Regions from separate parts of the Bacillus sp. AL-1R genome, predicted to be linked through region 3. Evidence: riboswitches for the same ligand, from Rfam matches in the RefSeq annotation. Region 3 holds a riboswitch; each other region holds the start of a gene.
What was found. A riboswitch is a leader RNA that binds a small molecule or an ion and turns the genes downstream of it on or off. The one in region 3 is predicted to bind cobalamin.
Positions count from the first base shown of each region.

Region 1: it holds a riboswitch for cobalamin, as region 3 does, so the genes downstream of both, ACSBO6_RS12650 (ABC transporter substrate-binding protein) here and ACSBO6_RS08765 ((2Fe-2S) ferredoxin domain-containing protein) in region 3, are expected to answer to the same signal.
Region 2: it holds a riboswitch for cobalamin, as region 3 does, so the genes downstream of both, metE (5-methyltetrahydropteroyltriglutamate--homocysteine S-methyltransferase) here and ACSBO6_RS08765 ((2Fe-2S) ferredoxin domain-containing protein) in region 3, are expected to answer to the same signal.

Region 1 is NZ_CP197469.1:2,680,270-2,690,991, reverse strand. Features, by position in the region: gene resA (thiol-disulfide oxidoreductase ResA) at 95-622, shown strand; gene resB (cytochrome c biogenesis protein ResB) at 651-2,267, shown strand; gene ccsB (c-type cytochrome biogenesis protein CcsB) at 2,288-3,454, shown strand; gene ACSBO6_RS12660 (response regulator transcription factor) at 3,681-4,400, shown strand; gene ACSBO6_RS12655 (ATP-binding protein) at 4,400-6,184, shown strand; cobalamin riboswitch at 6,323-6,496, shown strand; gene ACSBO6_RS12650 (ABC transporter substrate-binding protein) at 6,621-7,580, shown strand; gene ACSBO6_RS12645 (FecCD family ABC transporter permease) at 7,546-8,598, shown strand; gene ACSBO6_RS12640 (ABC transporter ATP-binding protein) at 8,595-9,380, shown strand; gene ACSBO6_RS12635 (cob(I)yrinic acid a,c-diamide adenosyltransferase) at 9,404-9,973, shown strand; gene ACSBO6_RS12630 (hypothetical protein) at 10,263-10,409, shown strand.
Region 2 is NZ_CP197469.1:1,687,541-1,698,262, forward strand. Features, by position in the region: gene brnQ (branched-chain amino acid transport system II carrier protein) at 1-699, shown strand, start outside; gene ACSBO6_RS07875 (amino acid permease) at 882-2,270, shown strand; cobalamin riboswitch at 2,494-2,693, shown strand; partial or broken gene metE (5-methyltetrahydropteroyltriglutamate--homocysteine S-methyltransferase) at 2,840-5,131, shown strand; gene ACSBO6_RS07885 (acyl-CoA thioesterase) at 5,145-5,639, shown strand; gene abc-f (ribosomal protection-like ABC-F family protein) at 6,059-7,891, shown strand; gene ACSBO6_RS07895 (VanZ family protein) at 7,978-8,496, opposite strand; gene ACSBO6_RS07900 (hypothetical protein) at 8,642-9,016, opposite strand; gene ACSBO6_RS07905 (YitT family protein) at 9,648-10,466, opposite strand; gene exaC (acetaldehyde dehydrogenase ExaC) at 10,632-10,722, shown strand, end outside.
Region 3 is NZ_CP197469.1:1,853,555-1,864,276, forward strand. Features, by position in the region: gene ACSBO6_RS08730 (hypothetical protein) at 1-238, shown strand, start outside; gene ACSBO6_RS08735 (L,D-transpeptidase) at 807-1,142, opposite strand; gene ACSBO6_RS08740 (glucosaminidase domain-containing protein) at 1,306-1,947, shown strand; gene ACSBO6_RS08745 (GNAT family N-acetyltransferase) at 2,078-2,494, shown strand; gene ACSBO6_RS08750 (hypothetical protein) at 2,790-3,230, shown strand; gene lexA (transcriptional repressor LexA) at 3,571-4,218, opposite strand; gene ACSBO6_RS08760 (YneB family resolvase-like protein) at 4,622-5,281, shown strand; cobalamin riboswitch at 5,549-5,737, shown strand; cobalamin riboswitch at 5,914-6,099, shown strand; gene ACSBO6_RS08765 ((2Fe-2S) ferredoxin domain-containing protein) at 6,229-6,612, shown strand; gene cobJ (precorrin-3B C(17)-methyltransferase) at 6,664-8,289, shown strand; gene ACSBO6_RS08775 (sirohydrochlorin chelatase) at 8,352-9,266, shown strand; gene cobK (precorrin-6A reductase) at 9,263-10,060, shown strand; gene ACSBO6_RS08785 (precorrin-8X methylmutase) at 10,077-10,722, shown strand, end outside.

The DNA.
Region 1 (10,722 bases), 830 kb from region 3:
AAAGATTGAAAATTTAGTCTTTTTTGAAACATATCAAATTTCTATTCAAGAATAGGAAATAATGATATTCTATCATATGGGAGGAACTGTATATATGAAGAAAAATAGAACGTTAATTCGAACAATGATCCTATTAGTTTTGGTTTGTGCAATTGGTTATACTTTTTACATAAATTTCTTTAAGAAAGATGAAGTTATTACTAAAGGAAGTAAGGCACCAAACTTTGCTATGACGGAGCTGAATACTGGTAAAAAATATACCCTTTCAAGTGAAAAGGGAAAAGGTGTAATTGTTAATTTTTGGGGTACTTGGTGTGAACCATGTAAGCGAGAAATGCCATTTATGAATGAAATCTATTCGAAATATAAAGGAGAAGGTATCGAATTACTTGCAATGAACGCAGATGAATCGAAATTTTCAGTCGAAAGATTTGTAAGCGATTATAAACTTAATTTTCCAGTTGGAATAGATAAAGATCAAGAGGTTTTAAATACATATGGTGTTAACCCTTTACCAACTACGTTTTTTGTAAGTCCAGACGGGACTATAAAGAGAATTGTAACTGGTCAAATGACACCAACTTCTTTTGAAAATTATATTAAAGAAATATTACCAAAATGATGAGTGTACATTAGTAAGGGGAAATAAAATGGAGACTTTTAAATGTGAATGTGGTCATCTTAATCATGTAGGTACTGTTATATGTGAGTCATGTGGAAAACCTCAAGATGAAAATGGTACTGAATTACTTGATATGCGCTATGAAGGGACTGCTAGAAGATCAATTGTTAATAATCAAACTTTTATAGATAAAATATGGACGTTTTTTTCATCAGTAAAAGTAGCGGTTGTGATCATTTTAATTACGCTAGTAGCAGCAGCATTAGGTACTATATTTCCGCAAAGAGATCTACTACCACCTACTGCGAATCCAGCAACGTATTATCAAGATGAATATGGAATCTTCGGTAAAATATACGATGCAATCGGTTTGGATAATACATTTAACTCGTGGTGGTTCATGTTACTTGTTGCATCGATTGGGATCTCACTAGTAATTTGTAGTTTAGATCGAATATTACCACTCTACAAAGCTCTAAACAAACAAACTGTTACAAGACATCCAAACTTTTTAAAAAGACAAAAGATGTTCGGAATTAGTAGAGTTGATCATATTCCAAACGAAATAGAAAAAGCTAAAGTTAATTTACAAAAAAGAGGTTATAAAATTCGTGAAGAAAACGGCAATATCTTAGCTGAAAAAGGTCGTTTCTCTCGTTGGGGTCCATATGTAAACCATATTGGGTTAATTATCTTCCTTATTGGAGTAATGATGAGATATGTACCAGGTATGTATATGGATAAGGCCCTTTGGGTTCAAGAAGGTGAATTAAAACCTATCGTTGGTACAAACCAAAACTACTATCTTAAATTAAATGATTTCCATATGGAAACCTATGATAAAGATAAAGAAGGTAAAGTTTATAAAAAAGCGATTGAGCGCTTTGGAAATGATAAAATCCCAAAAAACTATCAAGCTGATGTTACGTTATTTAAACGTGAAGGGAATTTAATACCAGGGGAAGATCCAAAACTTAAAAAAGTAAAAGATTATAGTATTAAAGTCAATGAACCGCTAAAATTCCAACATTTCGCTTTATATCAAGTAGATTATCGGATTGGTGAATTTAGTGCATTTTTATTTACATTACAAAATAAACAAACAGGTGAAAAATTAGGACCAATAACAGTAGATTTACAAAATCCTAAAGAAGTATATGACTTGAAAAATGGATATAAAGTAGAACTAAAAAATTATTTTCCAGATTTCTATTTTAACTCTGATGGTCAACCTGATACAAAAACAAGAAAACCAAATAATCCAGCGTTTGTATTTAAAATGACAACTCCAAAAACACCAAAAGGTGAAGTAGCATTTGTTGCGATTAAACAAAATATTGAACCAAATGGCGAAAACAAATATAAAATGTCATTTGCAGGTATTGAAACGAAAGATTCAACCGGTTTAACAGTACGTAAAGATTTAACTCTTTGGTTACTTGGAATTGGAGGAGCAATCTTTATGATCGGTGTAATTCAAGGTATGTATTGGTATCACCGACGAGTTTGGATCCAGAATCAAGATGGGGAAGTTTGGGTTGCGGCATTTACAAATAAAAACTATTATGGTTTAAAGATGGAATTAAAGAAAGTGTTTAAAGACACAAAAATAGAATTGCCTATTGATCAACAAGCAAAAGAATAGTGTTTAATTAGGGGGAAAATATGTACGAGCTAAGTAGTAATTTTTTATTTATCGCGTTTATTTGTTATGTAGTAGCTACTTTCTTTTTTGGTGGCTCGATGAAAACAAATGATAATGGTCCTAATAGATGGGGGACAATTGGTATTACGATTACTATCATTGGATTCTTATCACAAATTACTTATTTCATTTTAAGATGGATTGCTGCTGGACATGCACCTGTAAGTAATCTATTTGAATTTATTACATTCTTTGGAATGATGTTGATTTTTGCGTTTATCTTGATTTATTTTATGTATCGCTTAAATATAATCGGCTTATTCGCATTGCCTTTGTCGATTATTATCATTGCATATGCATCAGTATTTCCGCATGAAGTAAAACCATTGGTTCCATCATTAAAAAGCTATTGGTTACATATTCATGTAACGACAGCAGCTTTAGGGGAAGCTATTTTAGCGATTAGCTTTATTACAGGGCTAATTTATTTAATTAAAAATATCGATCAAAAAGTATCAACAAAGAAAACATTTTGGTTAGAAGCGGTATTATATTTCTTAGTAACTGTTGTTGGTTTCGTCGTCATTTCAACAGCTTTTACTGCATCTGGATATGAAGCAAAATATAATTGGATTAATAAAGAAAAAGTACAAGAAGAAATGGTTTATAATCTTCCATCACTTGTTGGCCCACATAAAGGTGAATTGACTACAAAGGATCGATTCGAAGCACTTGCAGAAATGCCAGCTATGGTTAATGCTAAAAAATTAAACACGGTTATTTGGTCAATTTTTGCTGGAGCAGCATTATATGCAATCATCCGTTTAATTTTAAGAAAACGAATTGGTGCATTTTTACAGCCATTTGTACAAAAAGTTGATAGTGAATTATTAGACGAAATCGGATATCGTGCTGTAGCAATTGGTTTTCCGGTATTTACACTTGGGGGACTAATCTTTGCTATGATTTGGGCTCAAATTGCTTGGACAAAGTTTTGGAGCTGGGACCCAAAAGAAGATTGGGCATTAATAACATGGTTATTTTATGCAGTGTTTCTACATCTTCGTTTCAAACGTAACTGGCAAGGTGAAAAATCTGCTTGGTTAGCCGTAATTGGATTTGCGATTATTATGTTTAACTTAATTGCAGTTAATTTAATCATTGCCGGCTTACACTCTTATGCTTAATAATAAAAAGCCCTGTAAAGGAATCAATCTTCCTTTACAGGGCTTTTTTACTAGATAATTTTTTACCCACATGATTATTCTTTAAAAACGTGTACACTTGCTAATTAGTTTTTTTTTACTATTTTATGGAAATAATAAATTCTAAGAATTATGTAAAAATGTTCACAAATTATACTAGAATATACAATTTTTATTATGTAAAATTATGAAGAGGGGGTTAAAAATGATGGACCAAAATATAAAAATATTAATAGCAGATGATGAAGATCGTATTAGACGATTATTAAAAATGTATTTAGAACGTGATGGATACTCTATTGATGAAGCTGAAAATGGTGAAGAGGCTTTAAACTTAGCATTGAAGAATGAATATTCCTTAATCGTATTAGATTTGATGATGCCTAAAATTGACGGAATTGAAGTTTGTAGGGAATTACGAAAAACAAAAACAACACCTGTGATCATGTTAACGGCAAAAGGTGAAGAAACAAATCGAGTACAAGGTTTTGAAGTAGGTACAGATGATTATATCGTAAAACCATTTAGTCCGCGTGAAGTAGTGCTTCGAGTAAAAGCTCTATTAAGACGTTCTGCACCTGTACCAGTATTTACTTCTGACAATACCTCTGCGAAAGATCTCGTTGTGTTCCCACATCTAACGATTGACAATGACGCTCATAAAGTAATTGTTGAAGGGGAAGAAATCAGTTTAACACCAAAAGAATACGAACTATTGTTGTTTTTAGCTAAGGCACCAGACAAAGTATTTGATCGTGAAACATTATTAAAATCAGTTTGGCAATATGATTTTTTCGGAGATTTACGTACGGTAGACACACATGTAAAACGACTGCGAGAAAAGCTAAGTAAAAGCTCAGAGGAAGCTGCAAAAATGATCGTCACCGTTTGGGGTGTAGGGTATAAATTTGAAGTAGGTCAGGAGTAATGATTGTAAGAAGTTTAGTTGGAAAGCTTTGGCTAACAATTATCTTACTAGTTTCGCTTGTATTATCTTTCTTGACCTTTGTCTTAATTGGGTTTTTTGAAAAATTTTATATTGACCTTCAAGTACAAAATATGAAAGATGATGCCACAAAAATTGCACAGTTAATAGAAAATGGTCAACCACTCTCAAATATTGAGTATTTGTCAAATAATATTGTTAGTAGATATTCCAGAGTAATTATTTCAATAGAAGGGCAAGAGCCATGGTATTCAAATAACACATATGGTATTTTGGAGCTACCTTTTAAAGAAATAAAAAATGATCAAACCTTAAATAAAACGTTAACTGAGCACAAAGAGGTTAGTAAAAGACTTGTTTATGGTGAAAATAGTGAGAGAGAAAAATTAGTAGTTGGTGTTCCAATCTATGCTAACTCAAAAAATGGAGCAGTGTTTATGTACCAAACATTGCAACCTGTAACTGTGATGATTCACCAAACGACTAATTTCGTCTTGCTTGCAGCATCGATCGGAATCGTATTAACAACATTTTTCTCATTCTTTCTTTCTTCAAAAATTACAGCACCTCTTAGAAAGATGAAAGAAGTTGTAAGTAGTATGACTTCAGGAAATTTTAATGTGAAAGTGCCAATCCATTCGAGTGATGAAATTGGAGAGCTTGCGTATTCATTTAATAAAATGAGCAAACAATTAAACTTTAATATGAATGCATTAAAACAAGAGAAGGAGAAGGTTTCTAATATTATTACAAGTATGGTAGACGGTGTCATTTCGATTGATAAAGAAGGTCAGATTGTAACTTCAAATCCACCAGCTGAACGCTTTTTGAAAATGCTTAATGATGATTATTTAGAAGAAAACTCTTCACTTGTTTTAACGAAGGAGCTATTAGATTTATTTGTATTAGTAGTTGAAAGTGAGAAAAAGCAATTTATTGAATTAAATTTCGATCAAGGCAATTGGCAAGTTTTAATGTCTCCTCTATATAACCAAAAAAATATAAGAGGCGTTGTAGCGGTAATTCGAGATGTTACAGAGCAAAGACGTTTAGAAAAAATGAGAAAAGACTTTATAGCGCATGTTTCTCATGAACTACGGACACCTATTTCTTTATTACAAGGTTATAGCGAAGCGATTGTTGATGGTGTAGCTGAATCCAAAGAGGAAATGCAAGATTTGTCTCAAATCATTTATGATGAGTCACTTAGAATGGGTCGATTAGTAAATGATTTGTTAGATTTAGCAAGAATGGAGAACGGTTTTACTGAATTAAATAGAGAGTCTGTTCCTTTAGTCCAATTTGTAGATCGTATTTTACGTAAGTTTAAAGGATTAGCAAAGGAAAAGAATATTAAACTATTTGGTGAAATCGATAACATTCCACATTTAAATATCTACATAGATGAAGATCGAATGGAACAGGTTTTTACAAATTTAATCGATAATGCAATAAGACATACAAATGAAAATGGAAGAATCATTGTTTCTGTAAATCAAAATGAAAGATCAACTACATTTAATTTTATTGATTCAGGTGCAGGGATTTCAAAAGAAGATTTACCATTTGTATTTGAACGTTTTTATAAAGCGGATAAAGCGCGTACTAGAGGTAGAAGTGGAACGGGTTTAGGCTTAGCAATCGTTAAAAATATTGTAACAGCACATGGTGGATCTATTCAGGTCTATAGTGAAGTAGGACAGGGAACGACATTTAAAGTTAAAATACCGCATAATTTACGAATGAACGAAAAAGATGTAGAGTAATCTTGTTTCATATAAAACAATTTTTAAAACTATTTAGTGACGAATTACCTTCAGGAATACAACAAAAGATTAGGGATTAACAAAACAAATAAATAAAGTAATTGAATTCTTACCCAATTTATTTTACGATTGAATAAATGAATGATTGATGAGTTTAGTGCAAGTATTGCTTAAAAGGGAATCTGGTAGAATCCAGAACTGTCCCCGCAACTGTAATGTGGACGAAACGAATAACCACTGTTCTTTTTAGAATGGGAAGGTCGGAGTAGGTTGAAACAAAGTCAGTAGACCTGCTAAATTCATCCTTGTTCAATTCTTCGGGGAGTAAGAATTTGAAGCAGCAGTTGCAAGACTTCTTGTATATATTTGTTGTTTCAGCCCCGTTCAAAATGAATGGGGTTTTTTTATGCTTTCCAATTATATTAGGAGGATTTATATGAAAAAGGTTTTATCTAGTTTGATCATTATGTTTTTGTGTTTAGGATTATTTGGTTGTAATACCGATACGACACAAAAAAAATCGAATGTACATAAGAGTGAACAAGCAACTTTTCCAATGACTGTAAAAGATGCAACGAATAAAGAAATTAGTTTTAAAGAAGCACCTAAAAGAATCGTATCACTTATTCCGAGTAATACGGAAATCTTGTTTTCTATTGGTGATGGCAAAAATGTAGTCGGTGTAACGGATTTTGACAATTATCCAAAAGAAGTAAAATCAATAGATAAAGTTGGCGGAAGTAATGCCGATATGACATATAATGTTGAAAAGATTATTTCATTAAAACCTGATTTAGTTTTAGCACATGAATCAAGTTTAGGAATTTCTGCTGACGGCATAGAACAGATAAAACAAGCGGGGATTAATGTTTTTGTCGTGAAAAATGCTGCAACTATTAATGATGTGTATGATACGATTCAACAAGTTGGACTAATAACAGGAAAAACAGAGCAATCGAAAAAGGTTGTAACTGATATGAAAACAAAATTAGATGAAATTAGTAAAAAAACAGCTAAAGCAAATTCAAATCCAAAGGTTTGGCTTGAAATATCAGGACCACCAGAAATATATACAGCAGGTAAAGGTACATTCCTTGATGAAATGATTTCAATTGTTCATGCTAAAAACATAGCTGAAAGCGAAAAAGGATGGGTACTGTATAGTGAAGAATCAGCGATTAAAGCCAATCCTGATGTGATTTTAACAACTTACGGAGATTACGCTCCAAACTTAGAAAAAACGATAATGAATAGAAAAAACTGGAAAACAGTAAATGCCATTAAAAATAAACGTGTTTATGACATAAATGCAGATACAACATCAAGACCAGGTCCAAGACTTGCAGAGGGAGTCGAAGCAATTGCAAAGGCGGTTTACCCAGAGCTTTTTAAATAATACATATTTAATTTTTTTAATTCCAATTATTTTATTAATTTTTTTATTTATTTTAGGGGTTTCGATCGGATCTACATCGATTCCCTTTTCCTCTATCATTTCTAGCTTTTCAGATGTTCTATTTAAAACTAATTATGTTCCAGCAGATATACAAACTATTGTGATGAATATACGAGTGCCAAGGGTTATGTTAGCTGGATTAGTCGGTGCGAGCCTTTCATTGGCAGGTGTTGCATTTCAAGGAATCCTTAAAAATCCATTAGCTGATCCTTTTACATTGGGGGTTTCTTCAGGAGCCTCTGTTGGAGCGGTGGTGGTTTTGTTTTTTCAAATAAGCTTACCTATTGTAACTTATTTTACATTACCAGTAGTGAGTATATTATTTGGATTTGGTACACTTATTTTATTATTAGTATTTGTTAGAAAACTAGATCGTTCTCTAAATGTTGAGACAATTATATTAGGTGGTATTATAATCAGTTCATTTTGTTCTGCATTATTGTCATTATTTATAACGTTTTCAAATAATGAGCTACGTGCAGTAATAGGGTGGTTAATGGGCAATATTGGTGGGAGAGGCATTCAGTACTCTCTAAGTTTATTACCGTTTTTAATGATTTCTTTCTTAATTTTATTTAGTCAAAATAGGCAGCTAGATGCGATGACATTTGGTAGCACAAATGCAAAACATATCGGAATTGATGTGAAAAAATCCACTTATTTAATTTTGTTAACTGGAAGTATTTTATCTGGTGCAGCAGTGGCTGTTTCCGGAACAATCGGATTTGTAGGATTAGTAGTTCCTCATTTTACTAGAACACTTGTAGGACCATTGCATAAAAAATTACTACCTTTATCAATGATCAATGGTGCAATCTTTTTAATCGCCTCTGACATATTATCGAGAGTTGTTTTAGCCCCAAGAGAGTTACCAATCGGGGTAATTACTTCTTTAATTGGTGCTCCAATATTTGCTTTTATATTACTATCTTTGAAAAGAAATAGGGGAAAAGTATGATCAAATGTCAAGATATCTCATATTCATATGATGGAATTCATACTGATTTGAATTCGCTGTCATATTCTATTAATCAGGGAGAATGGCTAGGAATTATTGGCCCAAATGGGAGTGGGAAGTCCACGTTTTTAAATATTCTTTGTGGACTTTTTAAGCCGTCTAAAGGAAATGTCATGTTGGATGGAGAATTTATTTCTAGTATGTCTAATAAACAAATAGCAAAAAAAATTGCTGTTTTATCCCAACAAAATTCCTATACTTATTCTTATGAGGTAAAAGAAACAGTAAAACTTGGACGCCTTGCGCATTCGTCTTCCTTTTTTCCTAGTTGGTCCACAATTGATGAAACTGCGGTCAATCATGCAATGTTGATGACTGGTACTAAGAAAATGGAAAAAAGTTTTATCAATGAAATCAGTGGTGGTGAACGGCAAAGAGTATTTCTTGCTCAATGCTTTGCTCAAGAGACACCATATATTTTTTTAGACGAACCAAGTAACCATTTAGATTTAATGCATACTATAAAAATTTTAGACGTGTTAAAGGAATTACAAAAAAAAGAGAATAAAACGATTGTAACTGTTTTTCATGACTTAAATTTAGCAAGCCTATACTGTGATCGATTAATAGGATTAAAGGATGGTAAAATTTATATCGAAGGAAAAACAGACAAAGTTTTAAATGAAAGTTTATTAAAAGGTTTATATGACACATCTTTTCAAATTATAGATAATCCAGAAACAAATAAAAAGGTCATTATATATAAAAGTAATGTATTGTAAATTGAAAAAAGGAGTGGTTTTTCATGAAAATTTATACAAAAACTGGGGATAAAGGTCAGACTAGCTTAGTAGGTAAACGAGTAGATAAAGATGATTTAAGGGTTGAGGCTTACGGAACAATTGATGAAGTAAATACAATCGTTGGATACGCAATGACATATTTAGATCATGAAAATACGAGGGATCTCTACAATTCACTTCAAAAAATCCAACATGAGCTATTTGACTGCGGTGGAGATTTAGCGGTTGTAAAAGATAGTATCCCTTTTAAAACAACAGAGAAAATGGTTGAAGAACTTGAAACATTAATCGATGAATATATGGAAGTAACTCCCCCATTACAGCGTTTTATTTTACCTGGTGGGTCAAAACCTGCTGCAATCATTCATCAAGCAAGAGCGGTAACAAGACGTGCAGAGAGAACGGTTGTAACATTAATGAAGCAAGAAAACATACATCTTCCAGTATTTTTATATTTAAATCGATTATCTGATTATTTCTTTGCGCTTGCTAGGGTAATCAATACTCGTTTAAATATTAAGGATGTTGAATACGAAAGAGGAGCAATCGTATTTCGAACTGATAAAAAATAAAATAAGAAAAATAGCGATTGAATAGTTGAATTTTTCTAATCAATTGCTATTTTTTTTGTATAAATACTTTTTTTCAATCATAGAATGATTGAGTGTAAGTTTTAGTAAATGTACTTAGTGGTATATACATTTTCGGTTTCTAATACTTCTTAAGCGAAATACATAAAAAGAGTTAAAGATTGAAATGGGTGATACGTCTACTCTAATTTTTTTATGTATGATCAGTAGACAGTTCACCGGTATATGGCTGATAACACACTTCCACATTTCTTTAGGTAGGAGGCAAATAATGTTTGATTTTCTTAGGAGATGTTTGTTGATTGTCGTTTTTGTTTTAACGATTGGACTTTTATTTATTGGAGGAAATCGAGATAATTTAAAGGATCTAATAGAAGTGAAAAATTTTCATGAATTAAAAATAGTTTCAAACCCTTAGTGTTTTTTATGAACTTCCTTTTTAAATGTAATTTACTACTTATTTTAGTAAAGGACATTTATATGCGAAGTTCTATTTTTGTTTTAAGGAGAAAGAATAGTAAAGATCCAATTCTCAGAAAATATAAATAAACATATTAAAATATGCAAAAGGAATTGATTATACAGTATTTGTTAAATGATAAAGTATAGAGCAGTCTTTACAATAGGGATGATTCGATAGTAAGTTTTTGTCAAGAAAACATAAGTAATGACGTTAAATGAATAGGAAGAGATTTTTATTTACAAACTGTATTTAATTTAGTAACATTAAA
Region 2 (10,722 bases), 170 kb from region 3:
GGAGTTACAACTAAAAAACAGCTAATGATCGTTTGTGGAAAGTCAACAGCTATAGCTGCTACACTTTTAGCAATTATCTATTCTGCTCTTGCTTATATGGGGGCTTCAAGTGTTGAGCAACTTGGTCGATTAGATAATGGAGCTGAAGTTTTAGCGAAAGTATCAGAGTATTATTTTGGTTCTTATGGAGCAATTTTTTTAGGTTTAATGATTACAGTGGCATGCTTAACTACGAGTGTGGGACTAATTACAGCTTGTTCTACTTTTTTCCATGACTTGTTTCCAAACATTTCCTATAAGAAAATTGCCATCATTATGACTGTATTTAGTACTCTTATAGCAAATATAGGATTAACCCAATTAATTAAAGTTTCAATTCCTGTATTAATGACATTATATCCTATTGCTATATCCTTAATTTTCTTAACATTCTTACACTATGCATTTAAAGGTAGATCAGAAGTGTATCAAGGTAGTTTAATCTTAACTTTTATTGTGAGCCTATTTGATGGGTTAAACGCAGCTGGAATACAGATTGAAGTAATTCATCATTTCTTCTCTAAGTATCTTCCGTTGTATAGTTTAGGTTTAGGTTGGATATTACCAGCTATTATTGGTGGTTTTCTTGGTTTTTATATTAGTATTTTACGTAAGAAAAATAAGAAAAATATTCCTAATTCAATTCGAAAAATAAGTTAATAATAGGAACTAAAGAAGCTTTTTAACTGTAAATATTTTTGATAAGTTAGTAATGGTTTTAGGGGAGAGGTTTTTAAGATTGATTATGACACTTGTTTTAATCAATTCAGTTACAAAATCGTACTTAAGTAAAGTTTCTTAAATGAAATTTTTATTAAAGTAGTGTAAGGGGAGGAAATAAAATGGCAGAAAAGCAATTGAAAAAAGGATTGAAAGCGCGCCATATTCAGATGATTGCCCTAGGCGGTACAATCGGTGTAGGTTTATTTATGGGTTCAACTAGTACAATTCATTGGACAGGACCATCTGTAATGCTTGCTTATGCAATATCGGGGATTTTCATCTTCTTCATTATGCGTGCAATGGGAGAAATGCTATACGTTGAGCCAAGTACAGGTTCATTTGCAACATTTGGCCATAAATATATACATCCTTTAGCAGGGTATATGACTGCATGGAGTAACTGGTTCCAGTGGGTTATTGTTGGAATGTCAGAAATTATTGCAGTTGGCGCATATATGAAGTACTGGTTCCCAGATCTACCTGCTTGGATACCTGGACTTATTGCAATTGCGATTCTTGGTGCAGCAAATTTAGTTTCGGTTAAATCATTTGGTGAATTTGAATTTTGGTTTGCAATGATTAAAGTTGTCACAATATTATTAATGATTGTTGCAGGATTTGGACTTATTTTCTTCGGTTTAGGAAACGGAGGAAATGCAATTGGTGTATCTAACCTTTGGAAAAATGGCGGCTTCTTTACAGGTGGTTGGTCAGGTTTCTTCTTTGCACTATCACTTGTTGTTGGAGCTTATCAAGGTGTTGAATTAATTGGTATTACAGCTGGAGAAGCAGAGAATCCGAAAAAGACATTAAAAGATGCGATTCAAAGTCTTATTTGGCGTATTTTAATTTTCTATATTGGTGCTATTTTTGTAATTGTAACTGTTTTCCCTTGGGATCAACTAAATTCAATTGGTAGCCCATTTGTTGTAACTTTTGCAAAATTTGGTATTACAGCTGCAGCTGGAATTATTAACTTTGTCGTAATCACTGCTGCATTGTCTGGCTGTAACAGTGGTATTTATAGTGCAGGTCGTATGCTTTATACATTAGGTATAAATGGACAAGCACCTAAATATTTTACAAAAGTCTCAAAGCACGGGGTGCCTTTATTTGGTACGATCGGTGTACTAGTTGGTTTAGTAATCGGCGTTATTTTAAATTTTATTGCACCAAAGAACTTATTCGTATATGTATATAGTGCAAGCGTACTACCTGGGATGATTCCTTGGTTTGTCATTTTAATTAGTCATATTCGTTTCAGAAAAGTAATGGGAGATGAAATTAAGAATCATCCTTTTAAAATGCCTTTTGCACCATTTACGAACTACTTAACTTTAGCGTATTTAGTTATGGTATTAATCGGTATGTGGTTTAATGATGATACACGTATTTCACTTATTGTAGGGATTATTTTCTTAGCAATTCTTGTTATTTGTTTCTATGCTTTTGGTATCGGAAAACGTAAACCTTTAAATGATCAAACAGATGAAAAAATAGCTAACTAATTAATTTCTTAGTTAAAAGGATGTTCCTTTAAACAAATAATGCGTTCGTATGAATAGATCAATCAGTCATTAAACTGATGAGGTTTTCATACGAATGTTTTTTATTGTCTGAATAACTAAATTTACAGTATTCATAAAACTAAAAATGAATTTTTTTTAATTGCACGTAAAATAAAAAATAAATATTTTGACTATTTTTGCATTTTATGACAAAATGATTAAAACTAAATAGTAGGGAATAGGTGTAAATGAATTTCAAAGTTTGAAAATCATTTACTTAAAAGGGAAGTTTGGTTTAATTCCAACACGGTCCCGCCACTGTAATAGAGGAGTAAATAATAAGATGCCACTTATTAATATAGGGAAGGCTTTTATTTACAAAGATTCTTAAGTCAGGAGACCTGCCTATTCTAACGACGCTGTTTGACCTACGAGAGATAGGGAGGTGCCTTATGGAAAGAAAGCTTAAGTTAACGTATTCTAATTATTTATGTTTTCCAACTTAAAGGCATTTTTGTCTCATATGAGATAAAAATGCTTTTTTATTTTAGTTAAAAGGAGAGGGAGAAATGGTGCACATAAGTAATTTAGGATATCCGAGAATTGGTGAAAATCGTGAATGGAAAAAAACGTTAGAAAGCTTTTGGCAAAAGAAAATTGATCAAAGAGAATTTGAACAAGAAATGAAATCACTGAGATTAAACTCAATAAAGAAACAGCATGATTTAGGTGTGGAACTAGTTCCTGTAAATGATTTTACGTTTTATGATCATGTGTTAGATGTTGCAACGATGTTTGGTTGGATCCCTAGTCGATTTGGTGAAATAAATGAAAGGCCAAGCCTAGATACATATTTTGCATTAGCAAGAGGTAGTAAAAACATTGTAGCTTGTGAAATGACAAAATGGTTTAATACAAACTATCACTATATCGTCCCTGAATATCAAAAAGACAAGCAACATAGATTATTATTCAATAAGCCATTAGAAGCATACAAAGAGGCATTAACTGAGCTTGGTATAAAAACAAAACCTGTCATTCTAGGAATCTATACATTTGTACAGTTAGCAAAAGGTTACAAAGAAGAAGAAAAACGAAACATAATAAATCATCTAGTAAATCTTTATATTCAAATGCTTAAAGAGCTTGAGAATGAAGGTGTTGAGTGGGTACAAATTGATGAACCATGTTTTGTTTTAGAAGAATCAAGCGAAGATATTCATTTTATGAAAGAAATTTATGAACAAATTGCAAAAGCTGTCCCTTCATTATAAATTATGCTTCAAACTTACTTTGAAGCAGTAGAACAATATAAAGAACTAATTTCGTTTCCTGTAGCAGGCATTGGTCTTGATTTTGTTCACGGTAAAGATGGTAACTTACAGTCGATTCTTGAGTACGGGTTTCCAAAAGACAAAGTACTAGGTGTAGGAATCATTAATGGACGGAATATTTGGAGAAATGATATAAATGAATCTATTGATTTTTTAAATTCTCTTAAAAAGGAAATAAGTCCAAAAGATTGGTGGATTCAACCATCTTGTAGTTTGCTTCACGTACCAGTTACAAAAGTTGAAGAGAATTTATTAAATGATACTTTGTTTGAAGCTTTATCGTTTGCCAATGAAAAATTAGAAGAGTTAGTTTTACTAAAAAGTTTATTTATTTACAATCCGAACTTAGTTGAAAATGAAGTTAAATATGCAAGTAATTGTTTAGTAAATTTAAAACAACTAAGCCAAAAAAATAACGAAACTCTGAATGAATTAGAATCGATTAATGAAGAAGATTTTAGAAGACCAGTACCATTTCATTTAAGATATCCAATACAAAATAAAGTAATGAATTTACCAATTTTACCAACGACGACAATTGGAAGTTTTCCTCAAACGAAGGAAATTAAACAAATAAGACAGCAATGGCGAAAAAAAATGGTCGATGATTCAGAATTTATAAATCAAATTAAAATGAAAATTAAAGAATGGATTGAAATTCAAGAAAATATTGAAATGGATGTTTTAGTACATGGTGAATATGAGCGTACAGATATGGTTGAATATTTTGGTGAAAAACTAGAGGGATTTGCATTCACGAAAAAAGCATGGGTTCAATCGTATGGGTCGCGCTGTGTTAAACCGCCTATTATTTTTAGTAAAGTAGAGTTTACAAAGCCAATTACAGTAAATGAAACTGCATATGCACAAAGTTTAACAACTAAACCAGTCAAAGGAATGTTAACAGGCCCAGTCACAATATTAAATTGGTCGTTTGTTCGTGAAGATCGAACAAAAGAGGAAATAGCATATGAAATTGCATTAGCCCTACGTAAAGAAGTAAAAGCACTTGAAGCTGTTGGTATTTCAATTATTCAAGTTGATGAACCTGCCATTCGTGAAGGATTACCTTTAAAGCAAAAGGATTGGGATCAATATTTACATTGGGTAACGAGAGCATTTCGTTTAACTACATCAAGTGTCAGAAACGAAACGCAAATACATACTCATATGTGTTATAGCAACTTTAGCGATATTATGGATACAATTATTGATTTAGACGCAGATGTTATTTCAATTGAACATGCAAGAAGTCATCAAGAATTTTCTACTTATTTATCAAATTCCCCTTATCCCTTTGGAATTGGATTAGGCGTGTATGATATTCATAGCCTGAGGGTACCGTCGGTTGAGGATATGGAAGAAAATATTATTAGCTCTTTAAAAGTATGTGATGCAAATAGATTTTGGGTTAATCCAGACTGTGGTTTAAAGACGCGTAATGAAACTGAGGTAATAGATGCCTTATCAAATATGGTAAAATCTGCAAAAATAGTTCGAGAAAAATATTATACAATTATTAAATGATAGGGTGAAATCGATGAATGGTAGATATGTAAAAGAATCCAGAGTATTTGATAGTAGTAGAATATTTCCAACTGATTTAAATAATCATGGTACATTATTCGGAGGAAAAATGCTTGCAGCAATGGACTTAATTGCCTCCATCTCAGCTACAAAGCATTCAAGAATGGAATGTGTAACCGCATCGATGGATTCAGTAGAATTTTTATGTCCAGTTCGCGAAAGTGATTGCATATATTATGAATCATTCGTGATTTTAACAGGCTCAAGCTCAATGGAAGTATTTGTTCGAGCTACTGCCGAAGATTTACTTTCAGGTGAAAAAAGGGTTGCTGCAACTTGTTTTGTAACATTTGTTGCACTAAAAGATGGTAAACCACATAAAGTAGTAGAGGTTATACCAGAAACTAAGGAAGAAATAAAATTACAGCAATTAGCATTTAAGCGTTTAGAAAGTCGCCAAATAAGAAAGAAATTAAGTAAGGAATTGGCATTAATTTGGAAAGAATAAAAAGAAACCATTGAATTCATACTAAAAGTAAGCTAAGATTAAATTAATATTTTTAAGGAGGCATCAAATTTAGACACTATGTACAATATCCGATAACTTTTTAAGCTAACGAATTTTATAGCAAAAAAGTACTCTGCCTGAAATCAGAGAAATTGGATAAGTCTGTCTATTTATGAGCCTATACGAATATTAAATTAATCCATTGAATAAAAACATGGTTTATTTATTATTTCATTTCATTTGAAGTATAAACTCACGTATATTTTTTCATATATACATGGCTTATTAAATTACATCCAATACACACAGGCAGATACTGCTTGTGTGTTTTTTATTTTTCTCTCATTAAAAAATACTTTCGAAAACAGATCGAATTTTTTAAGCAGAGTGATCGATTAAAATCGGATGGAGTGAAGTATATGTTTATTATAAAAGCATCGAATATAGAAATAGAGTTAAATGGAAAAACAATTTTTAATAATGGAAACTTAGACATAAAAGAAGGTGAAAGGGTAGCATTAATTGGTGAAAATGGAGTTGGGAAGTCAACATTTATTAATGCACTTTTAGGTAATATTCCATTAAAAAAAGGAATGCTACAAATTCATTATTCAAAAGATGAAATTGGATGGCTTTTAACTGATGAAGAGAATCAACAAAACCTTTCAGCAAGAGAAGTAGTTGAATCGTTTGATCAAGAGAGATTTTTAATCAAAAAGAATTTAGAAAAGTATTTACGTGACTTGTCAAATGAAGAAAATCTTGCAAAATATAACGAGAGTTTAAGCAACTATTTAGAATTAGACGGCTATGATTGGGAAACGAAAATTGATCAAATTCTTAAGAAATTTCAATTACCGCAATCGTTATGGGATATCCCATTCAGTCATTTAAGTGGTGGACAAAAAACAAAAGTCAAATTAGCAAAAGTAATGTTGAAAAAACCTAAGCTATTAATTTTAGATGAACCAACAAATCATTTAGACACTGAGTCGATCCAATGGTTAACAGAATGGTTACAGAACTATAAAGGTAGTGTCCTTTTTATTTCACATGAACGACAATTTATTGATGACGTAGCGACTGTAACTGTTGAATTAACTGAAAGTGGTACCTTTAAGTATAATGGTGGCTATTCAGCATACAAAATACAAAAAGAGCATGAGAGAAAAACTCAGCAAGCACAATTTGAAAAACAAGAAGCGGAAAAGAAAAAACTTATCGAAACAATAAATCAATATAAACAATGGTTTACAAGTTCACATAATGCGGCTAGTGAACGTGATCCTTTTGCTAAGAAAAAAGCGGCAAAAAACGCATTAAGATTTAAATCAAAAGAAAAGGATTTAGAACGATTAGAAAAAAGAAAAGTAGAAAAACCAAAGGAAGTTAAAACAATTTCAGCGAGCTTTGAAAATGATTCATTTTCAGCAAAACAAATGATTACATTTGAAAAAGTTGATTTTTCATATGATGAAAAATCGTTATTTAATCAAGTTGATTTTATTTTAAATCGAGAAGATCGATTAGCTGTAATCGGAAAAAATGGTTCTGGTAAATCAACATTTTTAAAATTATTAACAGGATTAATCATTCCTAATAATGGGTGTGTAAGACATAATCCTCAATTAAAAATAGGTTATTTTATGCAGGAACTTGAAGCATTAAATGAGGATTCAACAATTTTAAATGAAATATTATCACTACCAAATTTGACTGAAACAGAAGCAAGAACAATTTTAGCATGTTTCCTTTTTAGAAGAGAAGATGTATACAAACAAATAGCGGAACTTAGTATGGGAGAAAAATGCAGAGTCGCTTTTGTAAAACTATATTTTTCAGATTCAAACCTACTTGTACTTGATGAGCCGACAAACTATTTAGACATTCACACAAGAGAAAGAATTGAAGAAGCTTTAGCATCTTATCCTGGGGCTGTAGTTGTAGTATCACATGATCCATATTTACTAAAAAAGGTCTCAAATCGTGTAATCCATATTGAAAACGGGAATCTATATGAATTCAAAGGCTCTTTTGCAGAATGGAACGGTAGACAGAGCATCTCAAATGATCAACAAACATTATTAAATGAACGAATTAAGCTACAACTAGAAATAGCTGCAATAAATGCAGAAGAAAAAGAAACAGATGAAGAAAAGAAAGCTCAAATTTCAAAAATCGTTAAATTACAAAAGGAACTAGATGGAATAAATGAGAGGTTAGTTGTAGATTTAAAAGGGAAATCAATATAAGTTATTGCATAGTGTGTAATCTTTATAATAATCGCCTAAGAATGTTGGTAAAAACATTCTAGGCGTTTATTAAATTAGATCACTTCTCAAGCATTATAAATATGTTTTAATAGCGAGTTTAATTTTATATTAGCTTTTTTTATTATTAGCTTAAATAGAAAAGAAAATAATTTGAATAGACTATATCCAATTAAAGTACCTATAAAATTAAATATGAGGTCATTTATATCAACAACTCTAAAAGAGAAACCATTAAGTAGTCCAATAATTCCTTGCAAAGACTCAATTATGATCCCTAACAATAATCCTACTATGGCTATTTTTGTTAATGTACTTTTTGTAATAAAAGGAAGTCCGAATCCAAATGGAATTGTCATCAAGACATTAAGTATAGAAGTCTCAAAATCATCCTTTGTAAGGTGTATAAGAGGAACTAGATTCAAATTCCATGCTTGTAACCCAAACATATTCCTGTATGTTTGAGATAGATAGATTGGAAATTGAGAGTATTTTAAAACATAACATAAATAGATAAACATAATAGAGAAGAAAATTAAATACACAATATCTTTTTTGAATTTTGTCTTTAATACAAATAGTATCATTAATAATATCAATATAGATCCATACAAAATCCATCAATTGAAATCGATCATCTTTTTCATTTTGAGAATCCCCTCCAAAATAAACCGTATAAGAGATTGATTTTTATGACTTATAAATATTTTTGAATGTTTTAAATATATTTTTCTAATTTTTTAGTGTACCAGAACCTTTGATATTATTACCGTCGTCTAAACCATTCACTCTTGTAATTATTAAATAATATTTAGTTCCACCACCTACTGATTTAAACTTTCCTGAAAAATTACTACCTACTTTTGCTTTAACAGATCCAAAGCTGTTACCAGAAGTTGCATTCCAAAGAGTAAACAATAAATCAGTAGGAGTGGTTTTAGCACCTGCATCTTTACTGAAAACATAAGTAGAACCATTAATACCTACTGTACCTGCATCCAGTTTGTGATAAGCTGCATTTACTCTTCCATCTAAATAAACTTTATTCATCTGGAAATTGAAGATACTTGTACTAGCTAATGCAGGGATAGTAAAAACTAGACTCAACAATGATACTGATATGCATGAAAATAACATTGTTTTCAGATTTTTTATTAAATTAGCGCTCCTTTTGTTGTAATAATATTAAACTTCTAAACTGATGGACAATCTAAAAAATATGATTTTGAACTATTAGTATTGTGAGATTCAAGTCACAAAAAAGTAGAAAGGTGAAATGTAACCAATGCTACAAATACATTCGGATAACAGCAAGTGTTGCATGTAGCTTTCTGAAATAAGTGAGTTAAAGGATACAAAAGCCTAAGGGTAGAGAATTACCTGTTGATGGAGATAATCAAGTGATCTGTGGCAAAGAATATGAAGGGTTTAAACAAGAAGTTGTTATAAAATTAATTGTTTTTTGTCGCACCTCCTTCTCAAAGTTATAACGATTTACAATTTGACTTTACCATTTATTTCATATAAAAACGGTTAAAGATGTTACAAACTGTTGAAATATACTAACGATTTTAAAAAACAGACAAAACTGCATAAAAAAAACAATGACTTATTAGCCATTGATTAGTGGTGTCGAAAATGATGTGCGACCATAAAGCGAAAGCAATTTAAAAGAAAAAAACAAATCACTTAAGTTTGATTACTTAAAGCGATTTGTTTTTTTATTTACTTAAATCTTTTATCCTGCTTTCAACACGTCATTTACATCATGTATTACGACAAATGCTTTTGGATCAATTGTATGAATTATTTTTTTTAGTTCAAATAGTTCTTTATTATTAAGAATAATATATAAGGACTCTTTTCTTAAGCCAGAGAAGTGGCCTTTTGCAGGATAAATCGTTACTCCTCGATTCATTTCGTTTGATACGATTTGGGCAATTTCATTCGCTTGGTCGGATATAATCGTAATCGCTTTTTTAGGATTTAATCCTTCCATGATAAAATCCATAACTTTAATACCAATATAAATAGAAATTACAGTATATAAAGTCTTTTCAAAGCCGATTACAAAATAACCACCTAAAACGACGATTAGATCAAATAATAGTAAAGATTTACTAATACTCCACCCAAAGGATTGATGAACCATTTGAGCAAGTACTGTAGAACCACCTGTTGTACCCCCCGCACGAAAGACAATTCCTAAACCTAGACCAATTAAAACACCAGCAAAAATAGTGCCTAGTAAAGTTTCGTTTGTTGGTACGCCATAACCGTCCGTAATACGTAAGAAAAATGAAATTGCTACTATGGAAATAACTGTATATATGATTAGTTGTTTCTTTAAATATTTATATCCAATTATTAACAAGGAAGCATTTAAAACAAAATATACGACATCAGGTGACCAATTAAATAAATAATAAGTAATCATCGTAATGCCGGTAAAGCCACCCTCAGCTAATTTATTCGGTATAGCAAAGAAGTTAACACCAACTGCAAATATAGCTGACCCAACAAGGAGATATAAAATATCTAGGAAGTTTTTACGCACAGTGACCCCTCATTTTCTAACAGATTTTTTCACTTCTATCATTCTACCTAATAATTCGTTATGAATCAAAAAAATTTTCCAAATTAAACGATCTATTTATTAGTCATAGATCGTTTCACATGTTCATAGGCTTATAAAGAGACAAGCTAATAAGGAGGAATCATTATGGTTTACGCAACACCTGGAAAATCTGGTTCATTAATTACGTTTAAAAATCGTTATGACAATTTTATTGGTGGGGAATGGGTAAGGCCAG
Region 3 (10,722 bases):
AGCGCATCCAAAATTTCATTCAGAACCATCGAATATTGGAATGAATTTTATGCAAAGAGAAGATGAGCAATATTATTATATCAATTTATTTATTAAGTATAGAAGTATTGAAGAATATGAAGAACGAACGAGATTTGAAAGAAGTCAGGGAGAATGGAATGAAACTTGGTTTAGTAAAGATATTACCCATGAACTATTATCAGTAACAATCTGGAAGGATTTTAGTCTAATGTCTTAATATCTAGATTGCTGTATGATTTGTTAAAGAGGACGAAAACTTTTTAAATTGATTAAAAAGCTGGAAACAATCGACATTTACCAAAACCATTACAGTAGAGTAGGGGTCTTCACGCTGTTGAAAAAAGAATTTGTCAATTAAATTTTGATAAGTAAGTTGTGTCTCAGTGATTTCCACTACAGGTTGCTCGCTTTCCATGGGGCGAGACCTGAGCCTCCTCGGCGCCGCCTGTGGGGTCTCAGCCTTCCCGCATCTCCCATAGGAGTCGAGCAACCTTTCGTTCCAATCAATTTCTTAATAAAAAATAATAAACTTATAAAGATTAGAATATTCAATGGAGAGATTTTTGATTTTTGACAGTTAGTTAAAACATTTATATTTCAATCAATACCCACTGGTTTTTCAATAAGATAATAAAAAATAATAAATATACTATTTTTCCTTGAAATTCATTTAATGTTTCTTTTTTTTATATTGACTACAATATATTTTAACACTCTGAAAACCCTAACAGTAGAGTAGGGGTTTTAAATTTCTATTGCACCTTTTAATCTATTAAAAATCATATTTATTGATGAATAACGACACCTGTACCAATTGAAACCATTGAAGATAATTCAAGAACATCCTTATTATACATACGAACGCAACCATGCGAAACAAAATGACCAATTGATGCAGGATTATTAGTTCCATGAATTCCGTAGTGTGGAGCAGATAGTCCCATCCAAAGAACCCCAAAAGGTCCACCAGGATTAGGATCTTTATTAATAATTGTGTAGGTACCTGAAGGAGTAGGGGTAAGCATTTTACCGACACCGATTGGATAAGTTTTTATTAATTTGTTGCCGTCGAAAAGTTTTAATTGGCGGTTCGATGTTGAAATATATATCCAATTGGTCATTTTATCAGCTCCAATTTTTAACTATTGTATGAAGAAACTTTACTTGTTGTTAAATAAAAGAAAGTTAAAATTTCACTACTTTTATACTATTTCCTTAGTACCAAGAATAAAAAAAATGAATACGCTATAGGACAAGCACTTTAAAGAGAGGAATAGGTCTATAGTGTCTAATACAATTAAATATTTCCAATATGCCCAAGAAGTTTCCAAAAAAATTGGCTGGTTACCTGAAATGATTTATACCCAATGGCAAGTAGAAACAGCACACTTTACGTCCAAAAATTTTAAGGAAAATAACAATATCGCAGGTCAGACGTGGCATCCAGGCTTACCTCTTAGTAGTAGAGGAACAGCTAGGCCTAAAAATGAAGGCGGGTATTATATAAAATATAATGATCCAATTCAGGGATATGTTGATTTTATTTTAAATAATCCGAGGTACAGTAAAGTTAAAACATACAAAACTGCAGATGAACAATTTAAGGCGATAGCTCAAGCAGGATGGGCAGTAGCTCCTAATTACGCAGATGTGCTCATCTCGGTTAATAATGCAAATATTAAAAATGGATTATATAAAAAAATTATTCAAGTTGAGTTACATCCTTATAAAGGAATCTTAAAAAAAGGATCAAGAGGAGAGCGAGTAAAGGAAATTCAAGAAAAAGTTGGCGTTAAAGTGGATGGGATTTTTGGGATACTAACTGAAAAAGCAGTAAAAGATTTTCAAAGAAAAAATGATTTAGTAGTTGATGGAATTGTTGGAGTAAAAACGTGGGGGAAACTTTTCAATCCAACAAATTTATAAGATATTCTTTATTTAAATGACCTGTATGATTTTATATACAGGTTTTTTTACATTTAAATTAATACATAAAAGGGTTTGAGGGTGTTTTATCGAAAAGTAACTATAACCATTTTAGGAAGAGGGGACGAAAGTGGAAATTAGACATGCAAAAATGAATGATTGTGAATCAATCGTAATTTTGGATTCTCAAATTATTGACAGTCGAATTAGAGAACATCTAATTAAAAGCTCGATAGAAGAAAATCGATGCCTCGTATGTGAAATAAATAAAAGGATTGTAGGTTTTCTAATTTATCATAAATTTTTCTTTGGCCATTTATTTATTGATTTGATCATTGTTTCACTAGAAATGAGGAGACTGGGTATTGCAAAAAATCTCATGAAATATGTTGAATTTTATTCAGAAAGGAAATTATTTTCTTCTACTAACAAATCAAATATTAAAATGCAAAAAGTATTTCAATCTCTAGGATATATTAAAAGTGGATTCATTGATCATTTAGATGAAGGCGACCCAGAAATTATTTATGTTAAATTATTAGATTAAACGATTTTTCGGCAATTATTTTTTTAATGAAGGATAAAAAAATTTTTTATTACCCCAATGATCGTAAGCCACTACTAAATCCCATCTAAAATACTTTCATACGTTTCTCGTTTTTTTCATAGTTTATTTATAAAAAGTATGTAAAAAGTCCTGATGTAATCATTAATTTATTACTTTAGGAGAGTTAGTTAAAAAATTTTTTAAATACATTCTTCCTGTTATTCTATTTTTCTATGCATGAGGAATAGTAATAATATATAAATGCTCCAATTATATCATTACAAGGAGTGGAAATATGGATTTTAAAAGGGAATTCATTTTAAAAACAAAAGCTATATATAAAGAAACTGTTACAGAAAATATGGCGTACAGTAAGATGTGTGAGAAATTCGAATCTTATTTTGTTGATTTAAGGGAGTCTTTAAAAAAGGAAATAGAAGTTTCGAATGGTGAATTTGATATTATGATTGATAAAGAGAATGTTATTGAGGTCTTATTAAATCAAAGAGAGTTATTAATTACGATTGATGACGCTGGGGTAGTAGTAAGTATTAAATATTTTGATGAAGTGCAAAATGAACAAGTTGAAAATAAGATTGATATAATTGAATATGATGGTGGGGCATATAAAAGTCAAGTATTTCAATCGCCTATTACTAGAAATATAATCGATAATTATTTAGCAATTGCGTTTAGAGATGATTTAGAGAAGACTTTTGAGAGTTATAGTGAATGAAAAAATTTATGTTTATAGATTCGTAAAGAGATTTTTTAAAGGCTGATTTTCACTAAAGGATGCTCGTTTATGTAGGATTTATATTTCAACGACACTAAAAGAGCTTGGATATTCCAAGCTCTTTTAATTTATTTATCGTTCTTTGACTTGAAATCTTAATACAGTTTTCAATTTATCGGGTTGAGTTTTTCTTGCATCAGAAATATAGATTTCTTTATGTGTTTTTTCAACTCACAAGAAACTCCCTTAATTTTAAGTCAGTTTCGGTTTGATTAGGGTATGTCTTTGCATGCTAAAAACAAAAAGCAATCACATAATCATGTAATTGCTCTTAAAAAGTTTAATGATATGTACGATAAACTCCAATTACTTTTCCTAAAATTGATACTTGTTTTAATAAAATTGGAAACAGGGCATCATTTTCAGGTTGAAGTCTAAAATGGTCGCTTTCTTTATAAAAACGCTTTACAGTAGCTTCACTATCTTCAGTCATGGCAACAACAATTTCTCCATTTTCCGCAGTGAATTGTTTTTTAACGATTACAAGATCGCCATTTAAAATTCCAGCATTGATCATGCTATCTCCTTCTACTCGAAGCATAAAAACTTGTTCATTAGATGGAGCGACAGATGTCGGTAAAGGGAAATATTCTTCTACATTTTCGACTGCAGTAATTGGAATACCTGCAGTTACTTTACCGATTACAGGAATGTTAATAATATCGTTATAGACTTCACTATATGATGCTTGTACTTCATTCACAACCGGAGCTGTATCGCCAAGAATCTCGATTGCACGCGGTTTCGTAGGATCTCTTCGAATATAGCCTTTTTGTTCTAGTCTCTCTAAATGACCATGTACTGTAGAACTTGAAGCTAAACCAACAGCCTCAGCAATCTCTCGAACTGAAGGTGGATAACCTTTAATTTTTACTTCGTCTTTAATATAAGCTAAAATTTCTGCTTGCCTTTTCGATAGTTTGTTCATTCGAATTTCCCCCTTACCTATAAAGTAGATAATACGTTCCTCTTTATTTTTTTCATTATATCATGATAGGATATGATATACAAACGTTAGTTCTATTTTTTCTTAAAGTAGTTTTCGTGTTCGTATGGAGGGAACAGTTTATGAATGCACTAATATACTTAAAGGGGTAATGACAGCATAGGATTCACAAGAAACTTCATTACATAAACAAATTAATGAACCAAATTAGGTTAGCGGATGGGAATGTGTATTCTAGAAACAATAGGCGAACAGGCTAGTGGTTTTGAAGTAGAAAAAGAAGGTCTATTCAAGCTATTCAAAAAAGAACAAGATTAATGCTTTGTTAATTTCTTATTTACGGTCAAATTGCTTAAGTCTGATTCGTAGATTAGGAGGAGAAAAATTGAAAGCGATTATTTATTGTCGGGTTAGTACAGAAAAAAATACTCAAGATACCTCTTTAAAAAGACAAAGAGAAGAGCTAGAAAAATTAGCAGAGATTCAAAATTTCGATGTGATAAAAATCATAGAAGAGAGACATAGTGGATTTGATATAGAACGGGAAGGGATAATTGAGGCTTTAGCATTATTTAAGGATAAACAGGCAGAGATCTTACTTTTACAAGACGATACTCGATTGGGAAGGGGACATTCGAAAATTGCCCTGATTCATGAATTACGCAAAATGGCAGTAAAAGTTTTTACAATTCAAGATCAAGGGGAGATATCTTTATCGGATGCGGATTTAATGGTCTTGGAAATATTGAGTACAGTAGAAGAGTTTCAACGAAGAATTGCTAATTATAAAATAAGCAGGGGAATGCGTAGAGCCATCGAGAATGGTTTCGAACCTCACAAGAATATATCAAATAATCATTTAGGAGGTAGGGAGAAAAAAGAACTGCCTGTGGAAGAAATTATAAATCTTCGAAACAAGAAACTTACTTTTCATGAAATAGCAGCTACATTACGAGGTTTAGGTTATGAAGTAAGTAGGGCTACTGTTCATAGAAGGTATAAGGAATATTTTGATGAACTAAATCATGATTCTATTAAGAATTAAAGAAAATTTAGATGTTGTAATTTATAGTATATCCACTGGATTTTACAATAAAGTTGCAAAAAACTATAATTTTATAATAAGATACCGTAATAAATCTATTGATATTATTTTTTTGTTTTAAAGATTAATTTCGAATGATCCCCATATTACTTTCAATTACATTTGAAGTTATTGGATGGTAGCGTTTTCTCATATGACGTTATTAAACTCTTGAAATATTAAATCTAATAGACTAGTATATTAATAGCTAATAAATTAAATACAAATTTGCAAACATTCAGTTAAGATGCCTTAGGGCTTAATAGGGAATCTGGAGCATTACCAGAACTGTCCCCGCAACTGTAAGTGTGGACGAAATAGACAAACCACTAAAAACGTTTATTAGTACGTTTTTGGGAAGGGTCTAAAGTAGGAAGATACACAAGTCAGGAGACCTGTCTTAGCTTTTTTAGTTTCGATTTCTTCGGGGGTTGAGAAGATGAAGCGTTTGGACAAAAAGGCTTATTTATTAACTTTCTTTGTGCTGACGTTTTATCCGTTCAACTTTTGTTGGACGGATTTTTTGTTTTATTGCTTCTAAATCTTTTTTAATTTTTATTGTATGCCTATAGAAGAAACAAGTCTTTTTAACAATTGAATAGATTAGGATTGGTGCACTTTGGAAATTAGTGCTTAATAGGGAAGTACGGTTTAAATCCGTCACGGTACCCGCCACTGTAAGGGGGAGTTCTTTTGCAGATGTCACTGAAGGAATTCGGGAAGACGCAAGTAGAATGATGAACCTAAGTCAGGAGACCTGCCTATACCTAATAGCTTGAAATAACCTACGGGAACATAGGTAGAAGTGCTGAACTTACATCGCTAATTTTTTTTGTGTGTATATTTTTCTGCATCCCTATGTCCATAGGGGTGCTTTTTTTTGAAAAAAACGAATAGGAGTGAGTGACATGACTACTTGGAATTTGCAAGGGACGAAACAGCATGTATTAATTTGTAACGGTAGCAGCTGTATGAGAAAGGGTGGGGAGGAAGCAACTCAAGCGATCCGGAATGAAATCACCAATTTAAGCTTAGATTCGATCGTACATACAACAAGAACGAGATGTAATGGGAGATGTAAGGATGCTCCCGTTGCCATCGTCTATCCGTCTGGGGCTTGGTATAAAAACGTTACCCCAGAAGTGGGGGCTACCATTGTAAAAAGTCATCTGGCAGAAGGTCATTGCCTAAAGGAGCATTTGATCTATCAATATTCCGATTCTGGATTCATACATCCAGAAGGGTCGGAATGCATCGAAGGAGTACAAAAAGCAGTTAAAGAAAAGATTTAACAACGAGTAACTGGATACTAGTTTTTAAATTGTGGAAGGTGGCGTAATAGAGTGAAAGGCAAATTATTGGTTATAGGATTTGGCCCTGGTGACGAAAAACATATTACCGGACGGGCAAAGGAAGCCATAAAAGAAAGTGATATCATCATTGGTTACAAAACCTACGTTGATTTAATTAAGGGATTAATAACTGGAAAAAAAATCATTAGCACAGGAATGACTGAAGAAGTGAGCCGTGCCCAGGAGGCTGTAAAACAAGCTGAGCTTGGTTACACGGTAGCTGTCATTTCGAGCGGTGATGCCGGTGTATATGGAATGGCAGGACTTGTTTACGAAGTTCTAATTGAAAAAGGATGGAAAAAAGACTCAGGGATAAGAGTGGAGGTAGTCCCTGGCATTTCAGCCATCAACTCTTGTGCTGCTTTATTAGGCGCGCCGGTTATGCATGATGCTTGTACGATTAGTTTAAGTGACCATTTAACACCTTGGAGCTTAATTGAGAAACGAATCGAAGCGGCCGCTCAAGCCGATTTTGTAATTGCCTTATACAATCCAAAAAGCGGGAGAAGAACACGGCAAATCATGGAAGCACAAAGAATTCTATTAAAATATCGTGCACCAGACACACCTGTAGGATTAGTAAAGAGTGCATACCGTGATAGTCAAAAGATCGTTATAACCAATTTGCAAGAGATGTTAGAACATGAAATTGGCATGTTAACCACCGTTTTAATTGGCAACTCTTCAACGTTTTTCTACGATGAATTGATGATCACGCCGCGCGGTTATCAGCGGAAATATACTTTAAATCAAGTAATTCAGCCGTTGAAACCGCATCAGCGTCTGCAAAAGGAAGCCGAACCATGGGCACTAGAGCAAACAGAAGATGTAATGCCGCAAAACAAGAAACTAGTCACTCCAATCTCTGTGAAAGAGTCGTCAAGAGAGTTGGCTGAGGAAGCTTTGCAAATGATTGTTGGTGAGCCTTATGAACGAACAAACGATTTAATTGTGAAGCAAGACTTTCAATCTATTTTTGAGGTAGCTGTCAGCCCTGGTGTCGTTAATAAAAAATTTACTGCACTTCAGATGGCCATTCTTTCCGAAATTGTCGGAGAAGAAGGAGTGATGGAATACACACAAGACCATTTTATGAAGTTGCAAATTTTAACCTCAAAGCCTGATGAGATTATTGAAAAACTAACGGCAGCCAACTTTTTGATTGCTCCTGTTGGCGACGTATTAACCGTAAAAGCTTGTGATTTTTGTGACGGAGAAAAAAAGGATTCTATTCCTTATGCTGATGAGCTTCAAGAAAGGCTTGGTGGCATGGAACTCCCAAAAGAACTGAAACTTGGTGTAAATGGATGTGGAATGGCCTGTTATGGAGCCGTAAAAGAAGATATTGGCATTGTTTATCGAAAGGGAGCGTTTGATTTATTTCTAGGAGCCAAAACAGCAGGAAGAACCGCACATCCAGGCCAAATCGTAGCTGAAGGAATCGCACCTGACAAAATAGTCGGGGTAATAGAGGGGATTGTTCAAGAGTACAAACAAAAGGCCTATCCAAATGAACGTTTCTATAAATTTTTTAAACGGGTCAAAGAGATTAAAGGTTTTGTGTACCAAGATATCACACCAAACCTTAAAATCGAAGCAGCTGTCTGCGGAGAATAAATGAGAGAAGATGAGCAGTAATTGGAAGGTAAGGAATTTACATACAAAGGGGAGTAAATAGTGTGAAAGCAATTTTATTTGTGGGGCATGGAAGTAAAGATCAAGAGGGAAATGAGCAGGTTCGTGAGTTCATCCGTGAGATGAGAAAGACTTGGGAAGGTTCCTATTTGGTCGAGACGTGTTTTTTAGAATTTGAACGACCAACAGTGAATCAAGGTATCGATCTATGTGTAGAGAAAGGGGCCGACCATGTTGTCGTGATTCCAATCATGCTCTTACAGGCAGGACACTCCAAAATTCATATTCCAGCAGCTATTGATGAGGCAAAGAATAAATATCCGCTTGTTCAATTTACTTATGGCCGTCCAATTGGTGTTCATGAGGAAACATTTGAAATTCTAAAAACTAGATTAATGGAAATTGGCGAGAATGTTGAATCCATCGAAGACGATACGGCTGTCCTTTTGTTAGGAAGGGGCGGAAGCGATCCCGATGCGAACAGTGATTTATATAAGATTGCTAGATTACTATGGGAAAAAACAAATTATAAAATCGTCGAACCTGCTTTTATGGGCGTGACCAATCCCTTAGTGAATGAAGGGATCGAACGCTGTATTAAGCTGGGAGCAAAAAAAGTAGTAATCTTACCTTACTTTTTATTCACTGGCATCCTGATTAAACGCTTAGAAGATATGATGGTTCCTCTTCAAAAGCAATATTCCTCTGTTGACATTCAGTTGGCTGACTATTTTGGTTATCATCCAAAATTACAGACGATTTTAATCGATCGGGTGGAAGAAGCTCTACGTGATGAGGTGAAAATGAACTGTGATACTTGCCAATACCGTCTTAATGTGATGGAACATATCGATCATCACCACCACCATGATCATGACCACCATCACGACCACCATCATCATCATGACCACCACTATGATCACGAACATACGGTGCAAAAGGTTGGAGATAGAGGATGATCTTCGTATTAGCCGGAACAAGTGATGCAAGAGCCCTTGCTTTAGAAATAAAAAAAGAAGGCTTCGATCTCCTTGCCTCAGTAGTCACAGAAAATGCGGCAGTTGAATTAAGGGAGGTGGGGATATGTGTTCAAGTAGGAAGATTAACGGATGCAGACATGGTGGGGTTGATTGCCACAAAAGGGATTCAAGCTGTTGTCGATGCCAGTCATCCGTTTGCTGAAGAAGCTTCTAAAAATGCAATCAAGGCGGCCGAAACGGTGAAAATTACCTATATTCGGTATGAACGCGAGTCACAAAAGTTCCAATATGACAAAATGAAAGTAGTCGAAAGCTACGAGGAAGCTGCGGATCTTGCATCAACCAATAAAGGCGTGGTAATGCTGACTACAGGTAGCAAGACGCTTCAAATTTTCACAGAAAAACTTTTAGGGAACCCGGACATTCGCTTGATTGCCAGGATGCTTCCCCGTATAGATAATATGGAAAAATGTGAGCAGCTAGGGCTGCCGCAGAAAAATATTATTGCAATGCAGGGTCCATTTTCAAAAGAGTTCGACAAAGCTTTATATAAGCAATATGGCGTCACCTTAATGGTGACTAAAGAGAGCGGGAAAGTCGGATCGGTCGATGAAAAGGTGGAAGCTGCCAAGGAGCTGGGGATTAAGGTTATTCTTATTGGCCGCCCGAAACTGAATTATGGAACCGTCTATGCTAATTTTATCGATGTCATCGCAGAATTAAATAAAAAGATTGATAATACACCAATCGTCACTACAGAACAATCATTTTAATACAGGAGTGAGAGAAATGGATTTTCGTACTGAATTTAAACCTTTAACCGTCCAACCAGAACAGATTGAAGGTAGAAGTTTTGAAATGATTAATGAAGAAATTGGGGAGCATCCTTTTACAGAGGAGCAGTATCCAGTCGTCCAACGGATCATCCATGCATCCGCTGATTTTGAACTTGGGCAAAGCGTCCTCTTTCATCCTGACGCTATTTCGTCCGGTATTCGAGCAATTCGAAGCGGAAAAATGGTCGTTGCAGATGTTCAAATGATTCAAAGCGGAGCAAATAAAGCACGAATTGAAAAATTTGGAGGAGAAATTAAGGTCTATATTTCCGACCCGGATGTCATCCAGGAAGCCAAACGGCTAAATACGACAAGGGCGATTATTTCAATGCGGAAGGCAATTAAAGAAGCAGATGGCGGTATTTTTGCCATTGGGAATGCTCCAACCGCTCTACTCGAACTGATCCGTTTGATTAAAGAAGGAGAAGCAAAACCAGGTCTTGTGATTGGATTGCCTGTTGGGTTTGTTTCTGCAGCTGAGTCAAAAGAAGAACTAGCTAAGCTTGATATCCCATTCATCACTAATATTGGCAGGAAAGGTGGCAGTACCGTGACCGTAGCTGCATTAAATGCCATTTCCATTATGGCTGAACAGGGAT